DNA from 3 places in the Pectobacterium araliae genome. Region 2 is predicted to be linked to each of the others. Evidence: predicted binding sites of a transcription regulator. Region 2 holds the regulator's gene; each other region holds the start of a gene.
The links. The regulator CRP, encoded in region 2, controls carbon source genes, mostly activating them, when cyclic AMP is high. The targets are predictions, from matches to a motif close to ATGTGANNNNNNTCACAT.
Positions count from the first base shown of each region.

Region 1: AACH44_RS08920 (2-hydroxycarboxylate transporter family protein) is a predicted target of CRP. The motif match lies at 1,572-1,589, and genes of this name have one in related genera.
Region 3: ompW (outer membrane protein OmpW) is a predicted target of CRP. The motif match lies at 4,010-4,027, and genes of this name have one in related genera.

Region 1 is NZ_AP028908.1:1,961,113-1,967,335, reverse strand. It holds gene AACH44_RS08925 (fumarylacetoacetate hydrolase family protein) at 1-28, opposite strand, end outside; gene AACH44_RS08920 (2-hydroxycarboxylate transporter family protein) at 145-1,515, opposite strand; gene AACH44_RS08915 (ATP-binding protein) at 1,935-3,539, shown strand; gene AACH44_RS08910 (response regulator) at 3,644-4,345, shown strand; gene AACH44_RS08905 (methyl-accepting chemotaxis protein) at 4,816-6,223, shown strand, end outside.
Region 2 is NZ_AP028908.1:356,434-362,656, forward strand. It holds gene AACH44_RS01570 (aminodeoxychorismate synthase component II) at 373-948, shown strand; gene argD (bifunctional acetylornithine/succinyldiaminopimelate transaminase) at 1,069-2,295, shown strand; gene crp (cAMP-activated global transcriptional regulator CRP) at 2,418-3,050, opposite strand; gene AACH44_RS01585 (OsmC family protein) at 3,425-3,832, shown strand; gene AACH44_RS01590 (phosphoribulokinase) at 3,946-4,815, opposite strand; gene AACH44_RS01595 (YheU family protein) at 4,899-5,135, opposite strand; gene AACH44_RS01600 (hydrolase) at 5,132-6,169, opposite strand.
Region 3 is NZ_AP028908.1:2,238,263-2,244,485, reverse strand. It holds gene trpB (tryptophan synthase subunit beta) at 3-1,196, shown strand; gene trpA (tryptophan synthase subunit alpha) at 1,196-2,002, shown strand; gene AACH44_RS10170 (oligogalacturonate-specific porin KdgM family protein) at 2,387-3,106, shown strand; gene ompW (outer membrane protein OmpW) at 3,233-3,865, opposite strand; gene AACH44_RS10160 (YciC family protein) at 4,213-4,965, shown strand; gene AACH44_RS10155 (septation protein A) at 5,164-5,730, shown strand; gene yciA (acyl-CoA thioester hydrolase YciA) at 5,753-6,175, shown strand.

The sequences.
Region 1 (6,223 bases), 1.6 Mb from region 2:
CGTTATAACGATAGCTTGCAAGTTTCATAATATTTCCTGTGCAAAATAACCCCACGCGCAATGGCGGTTTTATTTCGTTAACTCAACACATTTTTTCAACGTAATACTTATTTTTCTCAGCCTCTTTTTATTTTCTGAATGACATCAGACTAAAAAGTTGGCGAGCACCAGCAGTGAAATCGACACGTTAATCGCGCCGCCGATACGCGTTGCGATCTGCGCAAATGGCATCAGCACCATACGGTTACCCGCGGTCAGAATCGCGACGTCACCCGTACCACCCTGTCCGCTCTGGCAGCAGGAAACAATGGCAACATCAATCGGGTGCATACCGATCTTTTTACCCACCAAGAAACCGGTCCCGACCAACGTCACTACGGTAGAGATAATCACCAGCAGGTTTTGAATCGTGAAGGCGTTGACCAGTTCCTGCCACGGTGTAATCGCCACCCCGACAGCAAACAGAATCGGATACGTCACAGAGGTCTGGAAGAACTTGTAAACAACCTGAGAACCTTCCAACATTTTCGGTGAAACACCATGGGCCAACTTCACCAGCACCGCAGCGAACAGCATGCCAACCGGTGCAGGCAGACCAACCACTTTGTGACCGAGCATACCCACCATATACAGCAGGATTGCTAACAGCGCGCCTGAGGCAATCGTCGTTACGTCTGCTTTGCCACTAAAGCCAGAAGCCGGAGCACTGCTTTCGCCGTTACCCAGGTTATTGCTTTTATTCGGCATCAATTCGCCTTCGCCAGTCAAGTGTGGGTAGCGTTTACCCAGTTGATTCAGAACACCGGCAAGGATAATGGCCGTCAGGCTGCCCAACATCACGATAGGCAAGACACGTCCCAGAGCAACCCCCTGATCCATGTGCAGGATCGTGGCATAGCCGATAGACAGCGGAATAGCACCTTCACCTACCCCACCCGCCATAATTGGCAGAATCAGGAAGAAGAAAATTTGGAACGGATCCAGACCTAGCGCAATACCCACGCCCATCCCCACCAGCATCCCAGCCACTTCACCACACAGCATCGGGAAGAAAATACGCAGGAAGCCCTGAATCAGCGTCTGCCGATTCATACTCATGATGCTGCCGACAATAATGCAGCAGATATAGAGATAAAGAATGTTGGTGCTCTTGTAGAACTTGGTCGTAGATTCCACAACAACATCCGGCAGCAGGCCATAATGCACCATCGCCGAAGGGATGAAGGTTGCACAGATTGCCGCCGCCCCCATCTTGCCGATAATCGGTAGACGCTTGCCAAATTCACCACAGGCAAATCCGAAGAATGCCAGCGTCGCCACCATCACGACGATATCGCTCGGTAACTTACCACTCAGGCAGTCGATGCCGATTAATACCCCCGCCAGCACAAAAAGTGGCACTGGAATAATACCGACTTTGTAGGTATCCAGAACGTGCCACCATTTTTCCTTTAATGAGGCCTTCCCAGCCGCCTCATTATTTACCACAATATATGAATCATCAGTTGTGCTCATAACTTAGTCCCCGTTTTATTTTGTCCGTGCATCATAGGGGGCGGATATCTATTATTATGTGATTCCCTTCAAATTAAAAAATGAGTTTTAAAGGCGTTTATGGTTTTTATGATTTATATTCGATAATCGTTTATTGCGCAGACAGTTAGACGTTTTTCTGTTCAAAATAAACTTTAAGGATTTTATGGTTTTTATGGTGTTTATTTCCTAAAAGTGATTATGTTGATAAAAAGTGATTAAGTTGTTTATTAAAGAAAACGGAGTCGTTTAATTTTATCTATTTATTACTCATACCATATTGGCAACAACAGATTTAAACGTGTTATTGCTCACAACTTTTTTCCTCTCAGTCCAATCTGATTAGCATTCGTGATAAATTCAGTAGCTATTTTTAGTTAACCAGTAGGCTACCCCACATCATGAGAGTGAGACTTTCTTTTCATATCAAATTGTTTATCTATTTGATCGTCTTCTTCTCTTTGTTACTGCTGATGGCAGGTGTTTATTATTATCACGATATCGATAAACAACTCTATTCTGAGCTGGGTACGCGCGCGCAGGTACAGGCCAGAGAGATCGCCATCATCCCATCACTAGTCGAGTCAGTAAAAAATAGAAATATCAAACAGATATATATCCTTGCTCGGCAATTAAAACAACGCAGCGATGCAAGTTATATCGTGATCGGCGATAGTCAAGCGCGCCACCTGTTTCATTCTGAGTATGCGGAGAATGACCAACTCGTCGGCACACAGATGGTCGGCGGAGACAATTTCGATGTATTAGAGGGAAAAAGTGCTATCACGGTGCGCCACGGCAGCATCGGCATCTCACTACGCAGTAAAGCGCCCATCATTGCTGATGGTCAGGTGATCGGCATTGTCTCCGTGGGCTATTTGAAAACTCACATCGATAGCCTGACGTTCAGTAAACTAGCACGTATTCTGCTGGCCATTCTGGCGATGTTTGTCGCGCTGTTTATCTTTTCCTGGTGGTTCTCACGTAATCTGAAAAAACAGATGTTTGGTCTTGAACCCCTTGAGATCCGCATGCTGGTCAGGCAGCAGAAAGCGTTACTCGAATCGATCTACGAAGGGGTCATCGCGATCGACAAACAGCACCGCATTGCCGCCATTAACCATGCTGCCAAAGAAATCCTCGGACTAAATGAACCTTCCTATCTGTTGCGCGGCAAGCCGATTGATACCGTCATTAAACCCGTCCCCTTCTTCTCCGGTGAAGCGATGTGGAACAGCGACACTCACGATGAAATTTGTCGCTTTAATCACGCCACCGTCATCGCCAGCCGGGTGCGGATTATGCTAGAAGATGAGCTTCAAGGCTGGGTCATCAGCTTCCGCAGTAAAAACGATATTCATACACTGAGCATGCAGCTCAGTCAGGTGAAGCGTTACGCGAATAGCCTGCGCATTCTGCGGCATGAGCAGTTGAACTGGACCGCGACGCTGGCTGGGCTGCTGCACCTCAAACGCTATGACGAAGCGATCAAATATATTGAAGCGCAGTCGGAAAGTGCACAGGTGGTGCTGGATTTTGTTTCGCGCCGCTTCTGTTCGCCAGCATTATGCGGGCTGCTGCTAGGCAAGTACGCGACAGCACGAGAAAAAGGCATTGAGATTGTTTTCGACCCACGCTGCCAGCTCACCCATATTCCTGCCGCACTGAGTGAAACGGAGCTGATGTCCATCATTGGTAACTTGCTGGATAACGCGATGGAAGCCACATTGGCCATGGCTACGCCGCATTATCCTGTCGAAATATACATCTATGACAGTGAACAAGAGTTGGTCATTGAAGTCGCGGATCAGGGAACAGGGATCGATCCGGCCATTGCCGATTGCCTGTTTGAAATGGGTGTGACCAGTAAAACGCAAGGTGATCACGGGCTGGGACTGCATCTGGTCGCCAGCTACGTAAACCAGGCTCGGGGAATTATTGAAGTTTCTGCCAACCAGCCGAACGGCAGCATATTTTCCCTATTTATACCGCTATCCTCCAAATAATTTGAGTTGCCGTGTGTTGAACAACGCACAAGCCATTTGGAGAATGACGGGTGTACGGGCACTAGATCTTCTTTATCTTTCAGATACTAACAGGGATTCATACCATGCAGCACACTGAACATTTCGATGTCTTAATCGTTGAAGATGAAAGTAAGCTGGCAAATATTCATGCTGAATTTATTGAAAAAAATTTCAATCTGCGCGTCGTAGGGATTGCCGCTACACTTTTTGAAGCCAAAAAGCTCCTTCAGCAGCACAGGCCTCGCTTAATCCTGCTAGATAATTATTTGCCCGACGGCGAAGGGGTTTCGCTGATTGAAAGCCAACTGCTGAAAGGGATGGACTGCTCCGTCATATTTATTACCGCTGCCAGCGATATGAATACCTGCGCTCAGGCGATTCGCTGTGGGGCTTTTGACTACATAATCAAACCACTCTCTTACCCACGGCTGCGTTCTTCGCTGGAACGCTTTATTCAATTTGTAAAAACCCAGCATACCTACAAAGTTGTCGATCAGCAGAACGTCGATATTCTTTATCAGTTGCAATCGTCCGGCGCTGCGCCCTCTTCGTCAGCAAAAGGTATTGAGGAGAACACACTGGGACTGATCAAACAGATTTTTGCCAATGAGGGAGACGAGACGCTCTATTCTGTCGATGAGATTGTCGAGAAAACCGGGCTAAGTAAAACCACGGCGCGCCGCTACCTCGAGTTCTGCGTCGAGAACCAATTCCTCGATATCGAAATGCGTTACGGCAAAATTGGCCACCCGCGTCGGTTATACCGTATGAAGGGCACCCTGTAGGTGCCGCAGCCCGTACGCTATGACGGTACCATTCGCCGCCATAGCGTATCCGGCAAAGCCAGACGACGGTGTGCGATGAAAAGTAAGATAAAAAAAGTCCGATGAAAGGGTAACGTTATTAACTCATCGTTCCGCGCGCCAGCATTAAGACAAAATTTAACCATTCATTATTTTCATTCCATTTGTATTTCAATATATTTCCAAATTAACCACTTTCTTCCCGATTTTTTAAAGATTAAAAAATAATCACAATTTCCTGTGTTTATTCTGATAACGACCAAAGTAACGCTTATTGGTAATACCCCCCTTACTTGCTGTGCAGTTGTCCAATAGTGAGAGAGAAGCCTCACAAATTATTATTAGTTTCTTCACTCACACTAAAAAAAAGCGTCATAAATCCGATAAGCACTATGGGTCATACCTTATTAGTTTGCTACTTGATACCAGTAATTCATCCCTGGAGAGACAACATGTTCTTAGCCAAAAAAATCAGAAATCTTAAAATATCCCAAAAGCTTTATCTTGGGTTCGGGGTCATCCTGCTACTGGTTATCATTGCATCGCTACTCAGCGCAGGACGCTTCAGGGAAATTCGCGATATCTATGAGAAAACCAATCTTATTTACAACATCAACATCGAAGTCTTTCAGGCCAAAATAAACCGCCTGAAGTATTTTTACTCCTATGATGAAAAATCGCGTGAAACCATGGCGGGCTTTGTTAAACACGCGTCAGAATTAACCACTGAAGCGAAAACGCTCTCATGGAGTCCAGAAGGGGCAACTCTTGTCAACGATCTCGGCCAGCACCTGACCGAATTCCAGAATGCTATCACCGAGATGGGGAAAGCCACGCAGCGCGTGGTAGAAAACCGTGACAAGATCAGTGCCGCCAACGGGCAAAACATTACTGCGAATTTTTACGCCAGACTACGCCAGCAGTCTTCTGATAACGTAACACAGTACCAGACGGAGGATCTGGTCACGCAGGTTGCAGAATTGAAACAGGCTTCGTATGCGTTGCAGCTCAGGCAAAATGCCGATGCCGCGAAGAAGTTCGATGAAGCTTTTGGCCGCTTTGACAGTAACTACCAGGCCGTCACTGCTGCGCTGGCACCGGAACAGAAGGTCGCCGTAGAGAGCCTGAGAAGCTATGCCACCAGCTATAAAAAACTCAACAATGACTACTTTCAGAGCGTCAATGACCTGAAAAAAACAGAAGACGGCGTGAAGGTCGGCGGAGATAAAAGCAGCGCCTCCATTAAATCGATTATCACTATCGTCAAAGAGAAGAATGATGCGCTGGCATACGGTTCCGCTACCATCACGATGATCATTGGCCTCATCACCGTCGTGATCGGTATTATCATCTCACTGCTGATTACCCGCCAAATCACCCGCCCCGTAATTCATAACCTCTCTCTGGCAGAAAAAATTGCCGCAGGCGATTTGACCTCAACAATCACAGTCGACCGTGATGATGAACTGGGTCAGTTAACCGCTGCAATGGGAAGGATGAACGAAAAGTTGCGCCATATGATCAGCGATGTGCGTGACAGTGTGGACAGCGTTTCAACCTCCGCAGCCAAGATCGCCGCGGGTAATAGCGATCTCTCCTCACGCACCGAGCAACAATCTGCCGCCGTAGTGGAAACCGCCGCCAGCATGGAAGAACTCACCTCGACCGTTAAAAACAATGCCGAGAACGCCAAACAAGCGAGCCAAATCAGCACCGAAGCCTCACAAAATGCCCACAAGGGCGGCGAAGTGGTACGAGATGTGGTGGATACCATGTCGGGCATTTCAGAAAGCTCGCACAAGATTGCCGACATCACCGCCGTTATCAACAGCATCGCTTTCCAGACTAATATTCTGGCGC
Region 2 (6,223 bases):
TAAGCGGCTTAAACAGCGCTTACCCTGTAATTTCACGTTATACCCCTGCGCAAAGGCTCTAACGGTTTTGATACGCGGTAGGACTACCCGATTAAAGGCTATCTGCCGAGTTAACCCGCTGGCTGGACAAGCTGGAAAAAGATGGCCTGATCGCTTTTGAGGGGAAGCGGATTACACCGCATGACCATAGGTATCTTTAGCATTTTGTTAACGTCAATTTCTTGTCATCCCTTTCATGCTGGAGACGGGTACAATAGCTTTTATCGCTTTAGCCCATAAGAAGGTATCGAAAAAATTGCGGGTATAGTAGTGCGGGTATGGAAAGAAAGATTAAATGACATATTCATTATTTATCAATAAGTTAAATTAATTATGCTGCTAATTATCGATAACTACGACTCCTTTACCTACAACCTTTATCAATACTTTTGTGAGCTTGGTGCAGAAGTCGTGGTGAAGCGTAATGATGAACTGACACTGCGTGAGATTGAACGGCTGGCGCCCGAGCGGTTGGTGATTTCTCCGGGCCCCTGTACACCCGATGAGGCGGGCATTTCACTGGCGGCTATCCGTCACTTTGCTGATACGTTGCCTATTCTTGGCGTGTGTCTTGGCCATCAGGCGATGGGGCAGGCGTTTGGCGCGCGGGTGGTGCGGGCGCGGCAGGTCATGCACGGGAAAACCTCAGCAATTGCGCATAGCGATACGGGGATTTTCGCGGGACTAGCTCAGCCTTTGACGGTTACCCGCTATCATTCGCTCATTATTGATGCCGCCTCGCTACCCGATTGCTTTGAGATCACGGCCTGGAGCGAATATGAAGGGAAACGTGACGAAATTATGGGCGTCCGTCATCGCTCGTTGCCGCTGGAAGGGGTTCAGTTTCATCCTGAGAGTATTCTCAGCCAGCAAGGACATCAGCTTTTGGATAATTTCCTTAAAATTTAATCGTGTAGAAAGTTATTCTCTTCATCGGCTGATTTAATATTGCCTGTTATTGATTTTCTATGCATATTTATTGACTATATTTTCATTTCTGACGTAATGGACAGCAGAGTGAGGCAGCAAATGGCAGTAGAGCAGAAAGCAGTGACACGGGATACCCACGATAAGGTTATTTTGCCGGTTTATGCACCCGCGAAGTTTGTACCCGTGAAAGGTAAGGGGAGCCGTGTCTGGGATCAGGACGGCCGAGAATATATCGATTTCTCCGGTGGTATCGCGGTCACGGCGCTCGGTCACTGCCATCCTGCGCTGGTTAATGCGTTACAGCAGCAGGGCGAAAAACTGTGGCATACCAGCAATATTTTCACCAATGAACCTGCGCTACGCCTCGCCAGCAAACTGATCGATGCCACTTTTGCCGATCGCGTGTTCTTTGTTAACTCTGGTGCAGAGGCTAACGAAGCCGCCTTTAAGCTGGCGCGTTACTATGCGGTTAAACGCCATAGTCCGTATAAAACCAAGATCATCGCCTTCTACAATGCGTTCCATGGCCGGACGCTGTTCACCGTTTCAGTTGGCGGACAGCCTAAGTATGCCGATGGCTTCGGGCCTAAGCCTGCCGATATCGTGCACGTTCCGTTCAACGATCTCGCTGCCGTTAAAGCAGTGATGGACGATCACACCTGCGCGGTTGTACTCGAACCCATTCAGGGGGAAGGCGGAATTACCCCCGCTACGCCTGAATTTTTGCAGGGTGTTCGTGACTTGTGCGATCAACATAAAGCGCTGCTGGTGTTTGATGAAGTGCAGAGTGGGATGGGACGTACTGGTAAATTATTTAGCTATATGCACTATGGTATTACGCCGGACATCCTGACGACGGCTAAAGCGTTGGGCGGTGGTTTCCCGATTAGCGCGATGCTGACGACGGAAGAGATCGCTTCAGCGATGACGGTTGGGGTGCATGGAACCACCTATGGCGGCAACCCGCTGGCTTGTGCTGTGGCGGAAGCCGCGCTGGATATCATCAACACGCCAGAAGTGCTATCGGGCGTAGCGGATCGTCACGATCGTTTTGTCAGTGAACTGGAGAAAATCAATCAGCAGTACGGCGTATTTGATCAGGTTCGCGGGATGGGGCTGCTGTTGGGGGCAGAGCTGAAACCGCAGTGGCATGGCCGCGCGGGCGAGTTCCTGGCGGCGGCAACGGCTCAAGGGCTGATGGTGCTGATGGCGGGGCCGAACGTCATCCGCTTTGTACCGTCTTTGATCATTGATGAAGACGATATTGCGCAGGGGATGGAGAAGTTCGCCAACGCTGTCGCGCAGGTCGTTAACGCAGCAAACTGAGTTACGCGCTTAAAAGAGTAGCGATAAAAAACGTAGGGTGGCGGCCACGGATGGCACGCCATAAAAAAAGCGTGAGGCCGAGGCTTCACGCTTTTTTGTTGGTAGGGTACAGCGACAGGGGTTTAGCGAGTGCCGTAAACGACAATCGTTTTACCGTGCGCAGAGATCAGGTTCTGGTCTTCTAACATTTTCAGAATGCGACCCACGGTTTCACGCGAGCAGCCAACGATTTGCCCAATTTCCTGACGGGTAATTTTAATTTGCATGCCATCTGGATGCGTCATGGCATCAGGTTGTTTTGCCAGGTTGAGTAATGTTTGGGCGATACGTCCGGTCACATCAAGGAAGGCGAGGTTGCCGACTTTCTCAGAGGTAACCTGAAGTCTGCTTGCCATTTGCGCAGACAGACGCATGAGGATATCCGGGTTAACCTGAATAAGCTGGCGGAATTTTTTATAGGAAATTTCAGCCACTTCACAGGCGGTTTTTGCCCGAACCCAGGCACTGCGTTCCTGACCTTCTTCAAACAGGCCGAGCTCACCAATAAAATCGCCCTGATTAAGGTAGGAAAGAATCATCTCCTTGCCTTCTTCATCTTTGATTAGCACTGCAACAGAGCCTTTCACGATGTAGTAAAGCGTTTCTGCTTTTTCACCTTGGTGAATCAGCGTGCTCTTCGATGGATACTTGTGGATATGACAATGGGAAAGGAACCATTCGAGAGTTGGGTCTGTCTGCGGTTTGCCGAGAACCATTCGCTATCATCCTCTGTTGTAATTCACTGCGCAAATTACAGGGGTCAGAGTTCCCTGTACGGCGTGTTTAACTGCTAAAAAAATAAAATTCAGTCTAGGCAGAATGACGTCAGGGAATATACTGGAACCACTGTACCCTTGATTTTGCGGTTACTGCCTTGCTGCACCGTAAACGTGGTTGGGTATGTCTGGCTACGTCATCATCTTCTTCGTTTCTGGCTTTGTCCAGAAAAGGTCTATTCTATTTTCGTTTTAACACAGCTTTAAGGATGTGTCTTGTGTTGTCTCGCTTCAGCATGACAAAGCTCTGATTAACGCTGGTTTTTGTACAGTAACGGTATAAATTTTCAAAAAATTTTTAGTGGAGAGGCATTATGCAGGCTCGGGTAAAATGGGTTGAAGGCTTAACGTTTTTGGGCGAATCCGCATCAGGGCATCAGGTATTGATGGACGGCAATTCCGGCGATAAAGCGCCGAGCCCGATGGAAATGGTGTTGATGTCCGTAGGGGGATGCAGTGCGATTGATGTGGTGTCGATTCTGCAAAAAGGTCGCAACGACGTGGCGGATTGTGAGGTGAAATTAACCTCAGAACGACGCTCTGAAGCGCCGCGCTTATTTACCCATATCAATCTGCATTTTATCGTGACGGGAAAAGGGTTGACCGATAAAGCCGTCGAACGAGCCGTTGCCCTGTCAGCGGAAAAATACTGCTCTGTGGCATTGATGCTGGGCAAAGCCGTTGAGGTGACGCACAGTCACGAAATTAGAGTGCTGGCCTAATCCTTTTCTCTGGGCACTAATTCTGGTCACTTAAGCCTGTTATAAGGGGAAACACAGGGGGAGGTTCCCATGGGGAGGCCTCACCCCTGTGGTCGGCCCGCGTATCTCGGTGCTTATTCGATGGCTTTCCCTTCTATCAGCCGCTGCACCAGCGGCGCCATGATGAGTTCCATTGCCAGCCCCATCTTCCCGCCAGGAACGACTAACGTGTTGATGTGGGAGATAAACGAACCCTGTAGCATGGCGAGCAGATAGGGATAATCAATATTATCCAACCCTTGAAAATGAATGACGACGAAGCTTTCGTCCAGTGAAGGGATAGACTTAGCGGCAAACGGGTTAGAGGTATCCACGGTAGGCACGCGCTGGAAGTTGATGTGTGTGCGAGAGAACTGTGGCGTGATATAGGTGATGTAGTCTTCCATCGAGCGGACGACGGAATCCATCACCGCTTCACGCGAGTGACCGCGCTCATTGACGTCACGAATCAGCTTTTGAATCCACTCCAGGTTGACGATCGGCACAACGCCGACGAGCAAGTCGACATGCTGCGCCACATTGTTTTGTTCGGTGAACACACCACCATGTAGCCCTTCGTAGAACAGAATATCAGTGGGTTCCGGCATGGGTTCCCACGGTGTGAATGTCCCAGGAACCTGATTGTAGGGAATCGCTTCATCATAGGTGTGAAGATATTTACGCGTCTGGCCGCGACCATGTAAGCCATATTCGATAAACGCTTGTTCCAGCAGGCTGAAATCATTCGCTTCCGGGCCGAAATAGCTGATATGGCGCCCCAAATCACGCGCTTTGCGGATCGCCATGTCCATTTCCGGGCGGGTATAGCGGTGAAAGCTGTCGCCTTCTAACTGGGCTGCTCGTAGATCAAACTGCTGGAAAATCTTACGAAAGGCCAGACTGGTTGTCGTGGTTCCCGCTCCGCTGGAACCGGTAACCGCAATAATCGGATGCTGATGTGACATAAGGCGCGTGACTCCTCAAAAAAGACGTCATTAGTTATCATTGTTAGCATGTTTGGCGCGTTCTTTCACGCCTTTCGCCATGCTCAATAAGGGGCATGCCCTCCCGCATTGAGATGGTTGCGCGGCATAATATTGAGAGTTTCATGCAACTCAGACCACACCAAAACCACCTCGCCGGATTGAAGCTGACGGCGTATATCTTCTACTTTCTGCGCCAGCGACCGCTCCTGTTCGCCGTAATCGGTGCCTTCGCGCAGCACGAAAGATTCGATGATGTTATCCAGCGTTTCTGGATCGAGCTGTTGCCAGGGAATAATCACGCTAGGGTTCCTGAGTTAACGGGTTTCTGAGTAAAAGTGGTGCCTGAAGAAGAATCGGCGGCGCGGTCCAAAAAAGGGCTAAGCCAATGGGGAATGCGCTGTTCCAGCCACATTTCCGGTTTCAGCAACGTTCCTCCGACGAAGCCGACATGCCCACCGTGTTCCGTTAGCTGATACTCAATAGTAGACGGTAACTGCGCTATATCGGGAATGACCTCTGGCGTCATGAAAGGATCGTCCTTCGCGTGGATGATCAGCAGCGGTTTGCGTATTTGAGGCAACAGCGGCAGGGCGCTACAGCGTCGATAGTAGTCAGCGGCATCACGAAAGCCGTGGATACGCGAAGTAATGACGTCATCAAATTCTCGCAACTGGCGGATTCGCTTCAATTGCGGCAACTGAATCGGCAATGTGTCTGGGTAGGCTGCCAGCTTGCGACTGGCGTTTTGTTTCAACAGGTGCAACAGGTAGTGCTGGTAGACGCGGGAGAAGCCTTGTTCCATCCGGCGGCTACAGGGTTCGAGCATCAAAGGGGCGGAAACAATGACCGCAGCGGACAGGGAACAGGCTTCGCCCTGTTGGCCGAGTAAGTAAGCCAACATATTGCCGCCGAGAGAAACGCCGATAGCGGCGGTAGGCGCATTGCCCAGCGTCTCTTGCATCCAGTGTAGAAAATAGCAAGCATCGCTGGTTTCGCCGGAATGATAAATACGTTTCATTCGGTTAGGTTTGCCGCTGCACCCGCGAAAATGCATGATGACGGCCAGCCAACCGCGCTGTTTACAGGCATGTAGCAGGCCATGGGCGTAAGGGCTATGGAAACTACCTTCCAGCCCGTGGAACAGCACCACGCGCGGTTTGTGCCGCGCCAGTTCAGGGGCTTCGCTCCATGCCAGATCGACGAAATCACCATCAGGTAATTCGAGCGCTTGCCAGACTGGCGAGAATTGCGCGTGACGGCGAATCAGGCGCGGTAATAGCGTTTGCAGATGCGGGTTATGTGCGCCGCTCAGCGGACGGAAATGGTCATACATAAAGGATATGAAAATCTTGTTGTCGGCTCTTGTACGATCAATATCACACTGTTA
Region 3 (6,223 bases), 1.9 Mb from region 2:
AAATTATGACATTACTCAACCCTTACTTCGGTGAATTCGGCGGACAATTTGTTCCGCAAATCCTCATCCCAGCGTTACGCCAGTTGGAAGAGGCTTTCGTCAGTGCGCAGAAAGATCCTGAATTTCAGGCCGAATTTACCGATCTGCTGAAAAACTATGCAGGTCGCCCAACCGCGTTAACCTTGTGTAAAAACCTGACCGCTGGGACGAAAACGAAGTTGTATCTGAAGCGTGAAGATCTGCTGCATGGCGGCGCGCATAAAACGAATCAGGTACTTGGACAAGCATTGTTGGCTAAGCGCATGGGCAAAAGCGAAATCATCGCTGAAACCGGCGCGGGCCAACACGGCGTCGCAACGGCGCTGGCTTGCGCCCTGCTGGGCCTGAAATGCCGCGTTTATATGGGGGCAAAAGACGTCGAGCGCCAGTCGCCGAACGTCTTCCGCATGCGCCTGATGGGTGCCGACGTGATTCCGGTTCATAGCGGTTCTTCCACGCTGAAAGATGCCTGTAACGAAGCGCTGCGTGACTGGTCCGGTAGCTATGAAACGGCACACTACCTGTTGGGAACAGCAGCAGGCCCGCACCCTTACCCAACTATCGTGCGCGAGTTTCAACGCATGATTGGCGAAGAGACCAAAGCGCAGATTCTGGAAAAAGAAGGTCGCTTGCCAGATGCGGTACTAGCCTGCGTCGGTGGTGGCTCTAACGCGATTGGGATGTTCGCTGATTTTATCGACGATACCAGCGTGCGACTGATCGGCATTGAACCTGGCGGTTTAGGCATTGAATCTGGGCAGCACGGTGCACCGTTAAAACATGGCCGCGTTGGTATCTATTTCGGCATGAAGTCTCCGATGATGCAAACGTCTGACGGGCAAATTGAAGAGTCCTACTCTATTTCTGCCGGACTGGATTTTCCATCCGTAGGCCCACAGCACGCCTACCTGAACAGCATCGGCCGTGCCGACTATGTCTCGATTACCGATGATGAGGCATTAGAGGCTTTCAAAGCGCTCTGCCGTGGTGAAGGGATTATTCCCGCACTGGAGTCATCCCACGCGCTGGCACACGCCTTGAAGATGATCAAAGCGGAACCTGAAAAAGAGCAACTGCTGGTGGTCAATTTGTCCGGCCGTGGTGATAAAGACATCTTTACCGTGCACGATATTTTGAAAGATCGGGGAGAAATCTAATGGAGCGCTACCAACAGCTATTTGCACGCCTGTCAGAGAAAAAAGAAGGCGCGTTCGTCCCGTTTGTCACGCTGGGCGATCCATCCCCTGAGCAGTCACTAAAAATTATCGATACGCTGATTGCCGCGGGTGCCGACGCGTTGGAACTGGGCGTGCCCTTTTCTGACCCGCTGGCTGATGGCCCAACCATTCAGGCAGCCAATCTGCGCGCTTTTGCCGCGGGCGTCACGCCAGAGCAATGTTTCGAGATGCTGGCGACCATACGTCAGAAATACCCGGAAATTCCGATTGGCCTGCTGATGTATGCCAATCTGGTTTTCAGCAACGGTATCGATGCATTTTATCAGCGTTGTGCCGAAGTTGGCGTCGACTCGGTTTTAGTGGCGGATGTCCCAGTGGTGGAATCAGCCCCTTTCCGTACGGCAGCGCTACGACACGGTATTGCCCCTATCTTCATTTGCCCACCTAATGCTGATGATGAACTGTTGCGCGAGATCGCCTCTTATAGCCGTGGCTATACCTATCTGGTTTCACGCGCAGGCGTGACCGGAGCAGAAAAGCGCGCCCAACTACCGCTGAATCATCTGATTGCCAAACTGAATGAGTACCATGCCGCCCCACCACTGCAAGGATTTGGCATCTCCGATCCAGCTCAAGTGTGGGAAACATTAGCGTCAGGCGCGGCGGGCGCCATTTCTGGTTCTGCGATCGTGCGGATTATCGAAAAAAATCTGAACCAGCCCAGTCTACTGCTGTCAGAATTACACACTTTTGTGAGTGAAATGAAAGCGGCTACGCATTCATAACGCTTTTCAGGCGCGCGATATGTATTTAGCGCAAGTCATGTCGCGCGCGAATAGTATTTCAAATTATTTCTTATTTAATTAACGGAAAGTACATTCAAGAATTATTTAATTTCCAAATTTCAATAATTGTAAGAAATTTTTTCAAACTGAAATAATTATTTAATTCCTCATCAAATAAATAAATTAATTCCCCATTATTTTTTAATCCGCATAAATCCCACGAATAATCCACGAAGAAAATCACAGAATTGAGATCATTTAAAATTTTCTCTTTTTAAAGATCTTGTTCACATTACTGCGAGATAAAATAAATAGAATGAAATCGCTGAACAAAAGTGGCAGCGCGTTTTTAAATAATAATTCTCTTTGACTTGGGATAATAAAATGAAAGCTAAAATATTGACGATGGTGGTAACTTCCTTAATCAGTTTAAGCTCTATGGCTGTGACCATTGACTATCGCCATGAAATGAAAGATACGGCAAAGAACGATCATAAAGATCGCCTGCTGATGTCCCACCGTTTTGACAACGGTTTTGGCCTGTCAATGGAAGCCAAATGGGGACAATCTGACAACGATAAGACGCCAAATAAACCCTATAACGAGACGGTTAGCACCGGTACTGAAGTGACCGCGAGCTATCAGTACAAGTTCAACAAAACCTTTGGGGTTGAAACTGGTTTGAATATGGTTTCGTCTTCAAAAGACAATAACTATCGTCCTTATGTCAAAGGTACCGCTAACATTACCGATTCACTGTACTACGGTCTGCGCTACCGTGCATCTTACCTGCGTAAAAGTGACAGCATCGGCACTACAGCCCCTTCCGATATGAAAGGCTACACCATCACCAGTACACTGGGTTACAAACTGCCAGCGAATTTTGTCATTGAATACGAATTTGAATACGACAAGAAAACTAAAGCCGGTTCTGTTGGCTACCTCGCTGACAACGAGAACCATGACATGACCCACGATGTGAAATTGGCTTACAAATTCGACAAAAACTGGACACCTTACGTTCAAGTCGGTAACGTTTCTGGTAGCAAATTCACTGACGAGCGTCAAACTCGCTACCGCGTTGGTGTACAATACAATTTCTAATGGCTAACACCATCTAGATAATTGCTGTAATAAAATAGCGTTATTTTTATTGGTTTGTTATTTCCTGTCTCTAAAAACGGCGACGTTATTTACGTCGCCGTTTTTTACATCAAATTAAATTAACAATCAGAAGCGGTAGCCCACGCCAAACATAAAGGCCCATGGATCAAGTTTAGTATGGATATTTTGCTGATCGTTACCGGCTTTAAATTTCACATCGGTATCAATATCCATCCACCATACGGACATATTGACTAACCAATTCTTGTCCAGGTTGTAATCCAACCCTGCCTGCGCGGCAATGCCCCAGGAATTTTTCAGGCTAAGATCGCTCAACCCAGCATTTGTCCCTGTGCTATTAAATTTTTCATCAAAGAACATCGTATAGTTCAAACCAACGCCCAAATAGGGACGTAATTTATCTTGCGCATCACCAAAATAGTATTGTGCTACCAGTGACGGTGGCAGATGCTTAACTTCCGCAATCGTCCCCGTACCCGATGTGCCAACTTTGTGTTTGAACGGCGTTGCGGCGAGCAATTCAACACCAATATTGTCCGTCACCATGTAGCTAAAAGTCAGACCCAGTTGAGTATTGTTGCTAACCTGAAACTCCCCCAGCCCCAGCACGTTGTCCGAGCTTTCAGCAGGACGCACAGTAGCCGTTCCCGCCCGAACAATGAAATCCCCCGCTTGATGAGCCTGCGCAAATGCAGGCATGAGCGCCGCTGCCAACAATAAGAAAGATGTTTTTTTCATTACCCACTCCATTTATAGGGTTTAAATTTCGGGCAAAATATACCCCTAAGTGGGTATTATTGTTTTAAGCCAGATCACATCCTTTAAAGGTTTTACGCCCAAATTGAATTGAATCATTTATCACTAACCAATTAAAATCCATGTAATTGATCCAGATCAAAAACGGTGCGACAAATAAATTGCGTCATTGATGATGAGGAAAATAACAATGAGCAACCCTGTCACATTGATCCTCAACGAAGGGAAAAACAGCATTGCATCGCTAACGGGGTGCCACAGCGCGAATTAACAGGTTACAATCGCGAGTTAAGTTCTTTCTGTCGATTTATCTTTTTCAAGGAGCCTGCATGCCTATCACGGCTAACACGTTGTACCGTGACACAATGAATTTTACCCGTAACCAGTTCATCAGCATCTTAATGATGTCACTGCTGACGGCATTCATTACTGTCATACTGAATCATGCGCTATCGCCTTCTGTAGACGAGTTACGGATTCTGAGCGGTTCCAGCAGCGATCTGTCCTCTTCTGTCGAATCTGGCTTAATGGACTTGATTCAGCAGATGACGCCGGAACAACAAACCGTGTTGCTGAAAATGTCGGCGGCAGGCACCTTTGCTGCGTTAGTAGGTAATGTGCTGCTGACGGGCGGGGTTCTGATGCTGATCCAACTGGTTTCTGACGGACACCGCACCAGCGCGCTGCGCGCCATTGGCGCATCCGCACCTTTTTTATTCCGCCTGCTTTTCCTGATTCTGCTGTGCACGTTGCTCATCCAGCTTGGTATGATGCTGCTGATCATCCCTGGCGTGTTGCTGGCTATTGCGCTGAGCCTGTCACCAGTGATTGTGGTAACGGAAAAAAGTGGGATTTTCAACGCGATTAAAGCAAGTACTAAGCTGGCCTATGGCAACTTACGTGCTACTGCGCCCGCCATCGTGATGTGGCTGCTGGCTAAAATCGTTATTTTGCTGGTCGTGTCAAAGTTACCCATTTCCTCACCCACAGTACTCGGCGTGGTTCTGAACGGCTTGAGCAACTTAATCTCTGCCATCTTGCTCATTTATCTGTTCCGCCTTTATATGTTGCTACGCGCTTAATTACCGTTCCCAGCCTGTGCCACTCCGCGGGTGGCACAGGCTTCGCAGTCCCTTGGCCATTACCGATCCAATCGTAATTTTCTGCAAATTATTACAATATCGCGGGAATGGTGATCCACAATAAAGGATAATGGCTTGCGCTATCGGGTAACTCTTGCGGGTTATGATTACGACACAGTTGAGTGATGGATTGACATAATGAAGCAACTTCTTGATTTTATACCGTTGGTCGTTTTTTTTGCGGCCTATAAACTTTATGACATCTATATCGCATCGGGTGCGCTGATTGCGGCAACGGCGCTGTCACTCGCAGTCACCTGGGTGATATACCGTAAAATAGAGAAAATGACGCTGGTCACCTTTGCGATGGTCGTCGTTTTTGGTTCACTAACGCTAGTGTTCCATAATGATCTGTTTATTAAGTGGAAAGTGACCATCATCTACGCCTTGTTTGCCATTGCTCTGCTGGTTAGCCAGTTTGTCATGAAACAGACACTGATCCAGAAGATGCTGGGTAAAGAGTTGACCTTACCGCAGCCTGTCTGGGGGAAACTGAATTTTGCCTGGGCCATGTTCTTTCTGGTGTGCGGATTAGTTAACATTTATGTTGCTTTCTGGCTACCGCAAAGCGTTTGGGTAAATTTCAAAGTCTTTGGGCTAACCGGTGTAACGCTACTATTTACGCTGGTTTGTGGCGTTTATATTTATCGCCACTTACCTAACGACCAAGCGAAATCAGAAGAAGAAAAAAGCGAGCAACAGTAATCGCTAAACCGAGGCATACGCAATGAGCACACAAAACGTGTTACCACAGGGTGAACTGGTTCTCCGTACGCTAGCAATGCCAGCCGATACCAATGCGAACGGGGATATTTTTGGCGGCTGGTTAATGTCGCAAATGGACATCGGCGGCGCCATTTTAGCGAAGGAAATCGCCGAAGGGCGTGTCGTTACTGTACGGGTTGATGGGATGTCATTCCTAAAACCGGTTGCCGTCGGCGATGTGGTTTGCTGCTATGCGCGTTGCTTACGCACAGGCCGTAGTTCTATCAACGTTAACATTGAAGTATGGGTAAAGAAAGTCTCGTCTGAGCCGATTGGTCAGCGCTATCGGGCCACCGAAGCGTTATTTACCTACGTCGCCGTCGATGAAGAAGGCCATCCACGTGAGCTGCCAGCGGGTAAGAGCAACTTCACACCAAGCGAGTAACACAAGACTGAACGCTTGCTGCATCAACACGATGCTGCCAGCCCTGAT